DNA from 3 places in the Microbulbifer mixtoriginis genome. Region 2 is predicted to be linked to each of the others. Evidence: predicted binding sites of a transcription regulator. Region 2 holds the regulator's gene; each other region holds the start of a gene.
The links. Region 2 encodes PhoB, which activates phosphate uptake and scavenging genes when phosphate is short. Its sites were predicted from a motif close to TGTCATAAANNTGTAACA; they were not measured.
Positions count from the first base shown of each region.

Region 1: the regulator PhoB is predicted to act here: its motif matches at 1,489-1,506, upstream of ACJJI0_RS09780 (substrate-binding domain-containing protein).
Region 3: the regulator PhoB is predicted to act here: its motif matches at 2,294-2,311, upstream of ACJJI0_RS05655 (porin).

Region 1 is NZ_CP174285.1:2,198,531-2,202,755, forward strand. It holds gene ACJJI0_RS09770 (6-carboxytetrahydropterin synthase) at 1-660, shown strand, start outside; gene ACJJI0_RS09775 (16S rRNA (uracil(1498)-N(3))-methyltransferase) at 716-1,432, shown strand; gene ACJJI0_RS09780 (substrate-binding domain-containing protein) at 1,690-3,051, shown strand; gene ald (alanine dehydrogenase) at 3,406-4,225, opposite strand, start outside.
Region 2 is NZ_CP174285.1:3,460,914-3,465,138, reverse strand. It holds gene phoR (phosphate regulon sensor histidine kinase PhoR) at 1-1,078, opposite strand, end outside; gene phoB (phosphate regulon transcriptional regulator PhoB) at 1,213-1,917, opposite strand; gene ubiA (4-hydroxybenzoate octaprenyltransferase) at 2,027-2,869, opposite strand; gene ACJJI0_RS15040 (chorismate--pyruvate lyase family protein) at 2,933-3,544, opposite strand; gene ACJJI0_RS15035 (dicarboxylate/amino acid:cation symporter) at 3,660-4,225, shown strand, end outside.
Region 3 is NZ_CP174285.1:1,285,661-1,289,885, reverse strand. It holds gene ACJJI0_RS05660 (bifunctional 2-methylcitrate dehydratase/aconitate hydratase) at 1-1,060, shown strand, start outside; gene ACJJI0_RS05655 (porin) at 1,191-2,168, opposite strand; gene ACJJI0_RS05650 (DNA internalization-related competence protein ComEC/Rec2) at 2,454-4,225, shown strand, end outside.

The DNA.
Region 1 (4,225 bases), 1.3 Mb from region 2:
GATCACCGCCTCCTGGTTCCGATCCTCGCCCCTGGCCTGGCGCTAGCCCATCAAGACGGCAATATCTCTCTCAAGTGGCAACTCGCAAGCGGCGAGCAGATTTCAGTGTCTGGACCAGAACAGGCATTCGCCCTAGTAGAGAGTGGTAGCATCAATGCTGAAAGTGTTGCCCGCTGGAGTGTTCAGCAACTGGCTAACTCCTTCCCTGCCAGTGTCGAGCAGCTCAAGCTATCTTTTGAAGACGAGCAAATTCAGGATGCCTTTTACCATTACAGCCACGGCCTGAAAAAACATCAGGGCAATTGCCAGCGTATTGCCCACGGCCACCGCTCTCGCATCCAAATTTTTGTTAATGAAAAGAGAGACAAATCGCTAGAGCAAAAGTGGTCTCAACGTTGGAAAGATATTTACCTGGGTACCCGTGAAGACCTGCGTGAAGAGAGTGGACATAGCCTGATCTTCGCCTACAGAGCCCAACAGGGAGATTTCACCTTGGAGTTGCCCGCAAGCGCCTGTGAAATTTTGGATTGCGATACCACTGTTGAGCAGCTGGCTCAATATATCGCCACGACTCTTGCCGAACAGTACCCCGGCAGTGAAGTCAGAGTGCGCGCCTATGAGGGGCTCGGCAAAGGAGCCATTGCCAGTGCTAAGCTCTAGCCTCTGTAAAAGCCACTAAAACTAACAATTCTCCATAGTCTCAAGAGACTTGATTTTGAATTTGATTCTTTTGCAAGAAGCGGACTTTATCAGCCCTGATGTCGTCCGCCTCTCTGGCCGTAGGCTAGAGCATATTGTCAATGTCCACCGGGCCGAGCCCGGTCAGCAACTGCGCGTAGGTCTGCTGGACGGAAATATCGGCTATGGGCAAATCACTACTCTCGCCGATCAGCAAGTAGAGCTCCGAGTGGAGCTAAGTAAAAACGCTCCACCACCTCCTCCCATCACCCTGATCCTGGCGCTGCCACGTCCCAAAATGCTGAAGCGCATTATCCAGCATGTCACCGCACTGGGAGTTAAAAAGCTGGTCTTGATCAATAGCTATCGGGTGGAAAAGTCTTATTGGCAAACCCCATGGCTAGAAGAGAAAAAGCTTTTTGAACAATGCCTGCTTGGGCTCGAGCAAGCCGTCGACACACAAATGCCAGAAATTCTATTGCGCAAACGCTTTAAACCTTTTGTGGAAGATGAGCTACCCGAGCTGTGTCAGGGCTCTCAAAAACTGGTTGCTCACCCGGTCGGTGGCACTGCTTGCCCAGTAGATATCGGAGAGGCCTGCACCCTGGCAATTGGTCCTGAAGGGGGGTTTATTGCCTACGAAGTTGAGAAGTTAAAAGAAGCTGGGTTTTACTCTGTACACCTGGGCCCACGAATTCTCCGAGTAGAAACAGCCCTACCAGTTCTGGTAAGCCGACTTTTCCCCTCCTGTTAAGTGTAAGTCCCGAGTCGTGATCACATGCCAATTTCACAGTGCATGTGATCCATACTTCTCATATTTATTTCACAAGCCATTAATATCGCTCTCCCCAAGCTTTCAAAAAGCTACGGCAATATGGTCTTGTTTACCGCAAATTGTCCTGGACTCAAATTTGAGACTTTTGCACGCTTCCTTCATGAATAATTCATCATTTTGTCACAATTAAGACATATTTTGCGGCCTCGTTTTACTTCCCTAGGCTCTGAAATCACATGTACCTTTTTCTTCAACGACTGTGCCGCTCATTAATACTATTAATACTGCTTGCTACTAACCTTCTAAGCCCTTTCGCCACCGCTGAACTTCCTCCTTTTCCTTCAGACAGCAATGGAAAGCTATTTAGCCTACACGGCTCCAATACTATTGGCGCACAACTGGCACCCAACTTGGTTCAAGACTATTTCACTGCGAAAGGAGCGAGTGACATTAGTGTCCAGCCACTAGACGCTCCCAACGAAGTCCGTATTCAGGCAAAAGTTGGCAACAATTCTGTATTTGTCGATATTGCTGCACATGGTTCCAGTACGGGCTTTACTGGGTTAAAACTGGCAAAGGCCGATATCGCCATGGCTTCGCGCCCAATCAAAGACGGTGAATTCACAGAGCTGAGCACACTGGGCGATATGCGCAGCCGCAATGCGGAGCATGTCATTGCCATAGATGGACTGGCCATAATAGTGCATCCACGCAACCCACTTCACCAACTGACCCTACAGCAAATAAGTGCTATTTTTTCTGGTCAAATCAAAGACTGGTCGGAACTCGGTAAAGGCAAAGGGCGAATTAACGTTTATGCCCGAGACGACCAATCAGGCACCTGGGATACCTTTAAAAGCTTGGTACTTGGCAAGCGTTACGCTCTCACCAGCCGGGCCAAGCGCTTCGAGTCCAACGATCAACTTTCCGACCGTGTTACCTCTGACCCGCGCGGAATCGGCTTTGTTGGGCTAGCATCCATCCGCCAGGCAAAGGCTGTAGCCGTTTCTGACCAAAATACTCTGCCGCAGGCTCCAGAGCACCTAACCATTGCTACGGAAGACTACCCACTGTCACGCCGCCTTTTCCTATACACTCCGATTTATTCCTCCAACTCTACAGCGAAAGAATTTCTGCGTTTTGTACAGAGTGAGCCGGGACAGGAACAGGTGAAATCCTCTGGATTCGTCGCGCAAACTCCCATCGGCTTTAAACTAGAGGATTCTCGGGAAGGACCAAGCGAATATTTGAAGCTTACCCGAAATGCTGAGCGACTCAGTATCAATTTCCGTTTCTCCGAGGGCAGTGCTTCCCTGGATAACAAGGCTCAGCAGGATATTGAAAGGCTGGCAAAGTACATGGAAAAGCCACAGAACCAAGGTCGAAAACTATTACTTGTCGGGTTTGGCGATGAGAAAGTCAGCCCTGAACGTTCGGTTATCCTATCCAAACTTCGCGCAGTTACCGTACGTTCAGCTCTGCGCGATTATAAAATTAGTACCGCGCCAGTGCAGGGTTTTGGTGCTTACCTCCCAATCGCCTCGAATAACTCCAGCGCAAAAATTAAAAATCGTCGAGTTGAAGTTTGGCTACTCTAGCCATTAAAGTCCGGCCAGAATCAGGGAAGAAGAAACGAATAAGGCTGGATAAATAGACATCTAAAGAGAGGCCACCGCGGTCTCCTTTTTTTACGACACAAATCATTGTATTTGTTGAGAAATGAAAAATAGTTAAGGAGTAAAATTATTTTTTTAGGGGGAGCGGAGCTATCGTTCAAGGGTAACGATAAATTAGCAATAAAAAAGCCGCGTTTAAACGCGGCTACAATGGTGGCACAAGCCACCAGGTCTCACAGAGAGGAACGCCAAAGAGCGCTCCGGGGAAAATTTCCCTTCAAAACAAGCGCGTTACCGCTTTCTTGTTCAAGGTGCGGCTGACGCAGCCGCATCCTATTAAGCTACGGCGCCTTCCGCCTCAGCTACTTTTTGCAAAGCCAGCTTCGGATCTACAAACTCATATCCCAGTACATCGGCAACTGCCTTGTAAGTCACCATACCGGCGTGAACATTCAGACCTTCCAGCAGGTTGGCATCATCCAGCAACGCCTGCTTAGCGCCTTTGTTTGCCAAGGCTACAGCGTAAGGCAGGGTAGCGTTGTTCAGAGCCATGGTGGAGGTGCGTGCTACACCACCGGGCATGTTGGCCACACAGTAGTGCACTACACCATCGACAACGTAAGTGGGCTCCTGGTGAGTGGTCGCTTTGGAGGTTTCGAAACAGCCACCTTGGTCGATAGCTACATCCACTACCACTGCACCCTTCTTCATACGGCTGATGATATCGCGGGTCAGCAGCTTGGGAGCTGCGGCGCCAGGAATCAGCACTGCACCTACGACCAGGTCTGCTTCCAGGGCGTGCTTTTCAATCGCATCATTCGTGGAGTACTCGGTGCGTACAGCACCACCAAAAATGTCATCCAGCTGACGCAGACGTGGCAGTGAACGGTCCAAGATAGTGACGTCAGCACCCATACCCAGCGCCATCTTGGCGGCATTGGTACCAACAACACCACCACCGATGATGAGCACTTTGGCAGGTGCAACACCGGGAACACCACCCAGCAGTACACCGAGGCCGCCCTGAGCTTTTTCCAAGTGATGCGCACCACACTGTACAGACATACGGCCGGCAACTTCGGACATGGGGGCCAGCAGAGGCAGGCCGCCAAAGCGGTCAGTCACAGTTTCATAGGCGATGCAGGTTGCACCAGAT
Region 2 (4,225 bases):
TACCCTGGTCCCGCACACTAAAGTGGCCGCCATCGTTATCCTGCCACCAGCGCAGTTGTATCTCCCCGTTCCCCGGGCTGTATTTCACCGCATTGAGCGCCAAGTTGGCGAAAGCGCTGTGTAGCTCGCTGGCATCGCCGCGGATACTGCAATCCCCTTCGCACGCTACGCTGACCTGGTGACGGTCGCCGCTAAAGCTGCGCGCCTCACGGGCAACCCGCTCCATCAACTCGTGCACATCTACAGAGATGTCACCCGTTTTTCGCTCTGACGTTTCCAGGCGTGCCAGAAGAAGCAGGTCGTTGACCAAGGTGGTCATACGTGCGGCCTGCTCCTCCATCTGGACCAGCGGGCGCCGCCAGGCAGGGGGGGCCATATCGCTACCCTGTAGGGTTTCCAGGTAGCCGGCGATTACGGTGAGAGGAGTGCGCAACTCGTGGGAAACGTTGGCGACAAAATCGCGGCGCATCTGCTCGAGATTGTGCAGGCGGGTGATATCGCGAACGATAACTAGGGCTTCATCCTTGCCGTAGCGGGTCACTTCCAGTTGCAGGTGCAGGGCTTCATTACCCGGCGCTGGCAGGGTCAGCGGTTCGCGGGGGCTGTTGTCCTCGCTGTGCATATAGCTGACAAAGCCAGGGTCGCGCACAAAATTCACCAGGGACTGCCCCTGATCACTGGACTGCAGGCCGAGCAGCTCGCCGGCGGCGGGGTTCCACCAGGCCAGGTGGTCGCCATTTTCCAGAGCTACAATGCCTTCGCGCAGGGCGCTGGTGCTGTCCTGAACACGGCGTAACATGACATGCAGCTTTTGCTTCTCACGGCGGTGACGGCGCTGCATACGGTAGAAGTCGTCATAGATTTCCCCCCAGATACCAAAAGCAGTGGGAGCGGGGCCGCGGCGGCCATTGGCCAGCCAACGATTGAAGCGGTGCTGCTGCCACAGCACTGAGAGAAGGTAGGCTGCCAGCCCTAAAATCAGGGTGAGCGACCACTCGGACGTGGTGAAGCCGAGGGTCAAGCAGCCCAGAGCAATAATTAAGAAGCGCGAAAATTCGCCAATACTGCGATCCAACATAGCCTTGCCGTGTTACCTGGCAGTTGTCGGGAGGGCTGATGTCCACCCCCGCACTTAATACATCTTAGAAACCCGGTCCTCTGTGGGAGTGACCAATGGTTACTGCGGGAGTCAGTGCCGATCTTTGCAGATTGTCACACTTTTTCGGCAGTTTGCACAGAAAATCGATAGCCGGTGCCACGCACTGTCTGGATATAACGGTCGTGACCGTCAAGTGCCAGGGCTTTGCGAAGGCGACGGATATGCACGTCGACGGTGCGCTCCTCCACATAGACATTACCGCCCCAAACGTGATCCAGCAGCTGGGTGCGTGTGTAGGCGCGCTCCTGGTGAGAGAGGAAGAAAGTCAGCAGGCGAAATTCGGTAGGCCCCATATCCACCGGTTGCCCTTTGATGGTGACCCTGTGGCTCAGCGGGTCCAGCACCAGATCGCCGGCGCTGAGGGGGTCTTCAGGGATGGCCGGGCCGGCGCGACGCAGTACTGCCTTGAGGCGCGCCACCAGCTCGCGGGGGGAGAAGGGCTTGGTGATATAGTCGTCGGCGCCCGTCTCTAACCCTTTGATTTTATTGTCTTCTTCGCCTTTGGCGGTGAGCATGATGATGGGCACCGCGGTGGTCAGCTCATCGCGCTTAAGTCGGCGGGCCAGCTCTACTCCGGATACATCGGGTAGCATCCAATCGAGAAGAATAAGGTCTGGCTTTTCATCGATGACTAAGGCGTGGGCCTCTTGGGCGTTTTCCGCCTCCAGGCAACGGTAGTCTGCCATTTCTAAAGCCACCCGCAGCATATCGCGTACAGGGGCTTCGTCGTCGACAATCAGGATCGTTTTACTGTGCATTTGGCTGCCATACCCGCTCTGTTGTCAGAAGTTCCCGGTTATGGCCGAGGATTAAACGGGATTTATATGACAAATATATGACGGTTATGCCTGAACTCCCAGACCTGGATCAATTGAAGAGGTAATGCAGGAATATTCCGGCAAAAAACACCAACCCTACCCAGTTGTTGTGGATAAATGCCTTAAAGCAGGCCTCTCTATCGCGGTTGCGGATCAGCCATTGCTGGTAGGCGAAGAGCGCCGCTATAGCCGTAACTGCCAAGTAGTAAATGGCGCCGAGGCCGAAGCGCTGGCCGATCAACACCAGTGCCATTAGAACCAAAAGCTGCAGGGTGGCAGTCATGGCTCTGTCCATTTCCCCGAACAGAATTGCTGTGGATTTAACTCCAATTTTTAGGTCGTCATCCCGATCTACCATGGCGTAAAAAGTGTCATAACACAGGGTCCACAAGAGGTTGGCGACATAGAGAAGCCAGGCCTGGGGGGGGACTTCGCCTGTCACTGCGGCGAAGGCCATGGGGATCCCCATACTGAAGGCCGCACCCAATACGATTTGAGGCAGGTGAGTGTGCCGCTTGGCAAAGGGGTAGCAGAAGGCCAATGCCAGCGCTGGCAATGACAATAAAATCGTTAGCTGATTGGTGGTGAGCACCAGCAGAAAAGCTGCGAAGCTGAGCCCGGCAAAGAGGCCCAGAGCCGCCTTGGGGGTAACGCTGCCGGTGGCCAGGGGGCGCGTGGCGGTGCGCTTAACATGGCCGTCAATCTCTCGGTCGGCGAAGTCATTTACCGCGCAGCCGGCCGCACGCATCAGGATGACGCCCAAAGTGAACACTGCAAATAGGTGCAGCCCTGGCCAGCCCCCCGCCGCAAGCCATAGTGCGGCCCAAGTGGGCCACAAAAGTAATAGGGAGCCAATGGGTCTATCCATACGCGCCAATTGCCAATAGGGCATTGCGGCGGGCCAGCGCGCGGCGATTTGTTGGCTAATCACGGTGGCTAATCTCCCTGTATTTGATTATTGGTTTGCGGGGACTGCAGGTGGGCCATCGGGGCAGAACTGCGATAAAAAAGCCTCTGCGACCAAGAGGGGCTTGCCCCGCAGCCAAAAAATTGAGCGGCGCCCCCAGGCACTGTCGCCGCCGTCGCAGAGTCCTTGAGCCTGCAAGTCGGGGTTGCGCCGCAATTGGTTGAATTCTATTTCGCCTCGGCGAATCCCTGGTTCGCTGAACAGCAGCTCCCCCAGAGGGCGGTCGTCGAGACTGCGTAAGTTGCGGGACTTGCCCTGCAGGCTGCGCAGGGGCAGGACACTGCGTGCGTAAACCCAGGGTTGGCCACACCCTATCAGTAGTACCTCCCGCACCAGGGCGCGGCTGTGCCGATTTAAATTGAGCGCACGGCATTCCTCCGCTCGGGGTAGCTGCCAGCTCTGACCGAGTACCCGCACACTGAAATCCCCTCCACTCAGTTGCTTCAGTGCAGCGGTGAGCGAACCGGTGTATGCCAGCCACGGCATCAGGTTTTCAGGTGGTTGGGACTGTGCCGATTCAAACGGCCGCCCCCGCCAATCGCCCGCAGGTACAAATGGAGACTGGTGCAACGATAACTCCGCAGTCGGTAAAAAGGGCATTGTACCCTGCCCACTGGCGGCTGGCGCCACCCCGTTGGATTTTTGCTCACCGGGGCGGCAATGGATATAGTGCTCCCTTTAATGAAAACAATGAATTTATAAAGAGAAGCTTGTTATGGGGCTTACGACCAAAATTCTGCTGGGGATGATCGCGGGTATTGGGTTGGGAATCCTGATCAATATCCTGAACATGAGCCAATTGCTCGGTGAGGGTGTTACCAACGCAATCAACCTCTACCTGACAGGTGGCCTGTTTGACATTATTGGGCGAATTTTTATCGCCTCTCTGAAGCTGATGGTGGTGCCGTTGGTGTTGGTTTCTCTGATCAGTGGTGCCTGTGCCCTGTCTGAAGGAAGCCGGATCGGTCCGTTGGCGGGTAAAACTGTGCTGCTCTATATGCTGACAACGGCTATCGCTATTACCCTGGCCCTGTGCATGGCACTGATCTTCCAGCCTGGGGTAGGTGTGAGCGAGGCTGCTGCTGCGGCAACGTCTTCTTTCCAACCAAAAGAATCTCCCCCACTTTCTGAAGTGCTGGTAAATATTTTTCCCACCAACCCGGTCGCAGCCATGGCCGAGGGCAATATGCTGCAAATTATCGTGTTTGCTCTATTAATGGGCTATGCGATCTCCCGCTGCGGCGAGCCAGGGAAGCGCATTGCAGCTTTCTTCAACGATCT
Region 3 (4,225 bases), 2.2 Mb from region 2:
GGGAAAGGTGATGGAGGCGATGATCAAGGCTTATGAGATCCAAGGTGTACTGGCATTACAAAACAGCTTTAACCGCGTCGGCTTGGACCATGTATTGTTGGTTCGCGTGGCTTCTACAGCGATTGCTACTTGGTTGATGGGGGGAGGCAGGGAAGAATTACTGGCGGCGATTTCCCAGGCCTGGGTAGATGGTAGCGCCCTGCGTGCCTACAGGCACTTCCCCAATACGGGTTCGCGTAAATCTTGGGCGGCAGGAGATGCCACGGCAAGGGGAGTTCGCCTGGCGGATATGGCCATGCGTGGTGAGATGGGTATACCAACCGTACTTACTGCGAAGCAGTGGGGCTTTTATGACGTGGCTTTCAGTAAAACCAATGCTGATCAGGTAATAAAACCGTTGGAGGAGCGGCAGTTCCGGTTTCCGCGTCGATTCGGCACCTATGTAATGGAGAATATCCTTTTCAAGATTTCCTTCCCGGCAGAATTCCATGGCCAGACAGCCTGTGAAGCCGCGATAGTTTTACATCCATTGGTGAGGGGTAGGGTGCAAGACATAGAGAGAATTGTCGTGACTACTCACGAATCTGCAATACGAATTATTAGTAAAACCGGTCCCCTCTACAATCCGGCGGACCGCGATCACTGCCTGCAATATATCGTGGCTGTGGCTCTTTTATTTGGGGATTTGCAGGCTAGTTTTTATGAGGATGAATTCCATCAGTCCCATCCGGAAATTGATGAGCTGCGCGGGAAAATTACCGTTGTTGAGGATGGCTGCTACTCGAAGGATTACCTTGATCCGGATAAGCGTTCAATTGCGAATGGTGTGCAGGTTTTTTTTAAGGGGGGCAAGGCAACAGAGAATGTAGTGGTGGAATACCCGCTCGGTCATCGTCGACGCCGTAAAGAGGGGATACCGCTTTTGTTGAAGAAATTCCATTCCAATCTGGCTGCACGTTTCCCTTCAGGCCAAGCAGAGAAAATATTAGCTTTATTTGCTGATCAACAACAGTTACAGGCAATGCCAGTACATCTTTTTATGGATAAGTTGGTTATTTGATGGACTGCCGTATTGCGGCTTTGGAACTTCCAATAAAAAAGGCGACCATAGGCCGCCTAATTCAAGCTCTCAAATCATACGACGGTCAAACAGCTCTTCCCAATTCGGATGATCGTCGTTAAAAGCGCTCTTAGAACTTGTATTCAGCACCGATACCGGCATAGCTGCGGTCGTAATCGCCATCAGCTGTTTCATCGGTGTAGAAGCCGAATACTTTAGCGGCGCTGTTGAACTTGTAGTCAACACCCAGGCTGTAAGTTTCGCCGTCTTCTTTCTTAATGTCAGACTGACCGTACTGTGCTTTCAGAGTCCACTGCTCGATTTTGTAAGCTACAGAGCTCATCCAGCCGTCAGCGTTTTCACCGTCAGCGTTTTCCTGGTCTTCAAACAGGGCACCAACCTGTACAGGGCCGATGTTGTACTGGGCTACAAAGCGCTGAACGTCAACGTCCTGGCCTTCAACGTCTTGGTCGAAAGCGTAGGCCATGTAAACGCCGTTGTTATCGTAAGCAATAGAAGTGGAGATGCCGTTATTGCGCTTGATTTCTTTGCCTAAGATGTCACTGCCATCATCATTTTGGCCAATGATCTCGTAACCAATTACCTCATCTTTATTGCTGATATAAGCAGCAGAAGCTTTGAAGCCCGCGAAAGACGGGGTAGTGTACTGCAGAGCGTCTTCTTCGCGGTTGTCGCTGCTGGTGATCAGGCTTTTAATATCGCCTTCCAGGTCGTTGAACAGGTCAACTTTCTTCTGGGCAACTTTCAACGGGGTGTCGAACTTACCCGCGATTACCTGACCGAAGCCGCCTTCCAGTCCAGCGTAGATATTGCGTTGAGAGAAAGTGTCATCAGCGTCGCCGTCCATATCTACTTCGTATTCCATACGGTAGATACCTTTGATGCCGTCGGTCAGGGCGATCTCACCCTTAACGCCCAGGCGGGAAGCGTTGCTTTGAACATCGGTTACAGAGCCGTCACCTTCGTCAGCAGACTGGAAGGTAACATTGGCTTTGCCGTAAAAGTCGAGGACATCGCCTTCTTCTTGGGCGTTGGCCAGAGTCGGGATCATGGCAACAATGGCCAGAGAGAGAGCGGTCTTATTCATAGTCGTCTCGCACAGTTTATGGTTGTGGGTTGAGGGGAAGCCTTCCGTTCAGTCTGTTGGTTGCCCCTCGATTTGGTGCGGATTCTGCGACCTGAATATTACAAACATGTTAAACATGGCATTTTTCTTAAAAAAATATGACCAGCGGGTGCCATGTATAGCAGTTAAGGCAGTCACTATGCGGCATGGCGCGCCGGTTATAGACATGTTTTGGTTCTATGGTGCCTGTTTTGTGTGCGGTGTCAAATTTTCTGATCTATTGCTATCACGGGGCTTCGGACAAGGATGAGAACCATAAACCCTGTACAAAAAAAGTGCAGGCTGGATGTGGATTGGGACCCTAAGACTACTCTGTGGCTATGGAGCCCTACGCTGGCCCTTTGGGTCTTCTCTCTATCAGTTGCTGCTATTGGTTTGTTGCCGTCTCTACCAGAAATAGGGGGAGTACTGTGGGTATCTATTATTGCCTTCCTATTGTTGGTTTCCCTCCCTCAAACACGCGCTCTCTGCCTATTACTTGTCATCTCGTTGCTCGGTGCTCTCTGGGCTTTATCGAGCAATAAAGCCGCGCTTGAGCAGCGTTTACCTGAATCGGCTCATGGCATTGATCAACGCCTAAGGGTTGAGGTTGTATCCCCCCCCGAGGTCAGGAGTAATCCAGCGTCACAGAGGGGCGCTACCCGGGATATACGCTTCCAGGCGAGAATACTGGAGGCGGGGCCGGGGGAAGTTCATTCAGGTAGCCTTCTTTATCTCACCTGGTACCGCGCAGATGTTGAGGTGCAAAAGCTGCTGCGAGGTAATAGCCACTGGGATTTGCCGGTGCGGTTAAAGCGTCCACGCGGTAGTGTAAATCCCCATACCTTTGACTATGAGGGCTGGCTCTTACGGCGGGGTGTTTATGCAACGGGGTATGTGCGCCCGCAAAATGGCGACCCACAGTGGTTGAGTCAGGGCATGGGGCTATCCGCCCTGCGAGATGCTTTTAGGCAGAAGCTTCAAAGGCTACCGATAAACCAAAGCGCCCTGGTTACAGCACTGTTACTAGGGGATCGCAGCGGCCTTTCCCGTGCCGACAGTGATTTGTTAAAGCAGACAGGGACGGCACACCTTTTGGCAATATCGGGCCTGCATGTGGGCATGGTGGCTGGGTTTTTACTGCTGTTGGGGCAGGTATTGGCGAGGGCTCTCGGGGTATTGATGGGGACCTGTCCCAGGTGGATTCCGATGTTGTTGGCGCTCATTGGCACTCTAACCTATACCTTGTTGGCTGGCGCTCCTCTCTCCGCCCAAAGGGCCCTGGTGATGACCTGGGTATTGCTGCTGGCTTGGCATTGGCGGCGACGGGTAGGCGCTGGCTTGGCTTTCTCTCTCGCTTTGGCATTAGTGCTATTTATCCAGCCATTGGCTTTCTTCGGAGCCGGGTTTTGGCTGTCATTCGCCGCTGTGGGTGCGCTTCTCTTGGGGTTTTCTGGACGTAGCTCTGTTAGGCAAGAGAGGACAACGGAGAACGGTGTGGAGGGAAGTGAGACGAGTGCTCATGTGGGGATGAAAAGGCACGTGGAAGCTTGGTTTTTACGCTGGTTCTCCACCTTTGTACAATTATTGCGCAGCCAATGGCTGGTGGCGCTGGGTTTGATTTTACCCTCGGTAGTGTATTTTTCTGGGTACAGCTCTGGCGGAATGCTGCTGAACCTGATGGCAATTCCCTGGCTTGGTTTGCTAATACTGCCGGCCTTGATGCTTGGCACCTTACTGTTAGGGACTGGCCTTGGAATCTGGTGCTTTAAATTTGCCGACTGGCAACTGACTCTTCTCATGGAAATGCTGAAGTATGCCCGGGATTTTGTTCCTACCTGGCAGCCTTTGATAACGCCTCAAAGCACAACCCTGCTTGTCTTATCCGCACTGGGCGCCCTGTTATTAATCTTACCCAGGGGGGTGCCGGGACGATATCTGGGCTGCTTGTTTCTGCTTCCTTTGCTCCAATCTATGCTGCCTGTTTCGACACCAGGTCGTCAGGGGCTTACTTTCACCGCTTTGGATGTTGGCCAGGG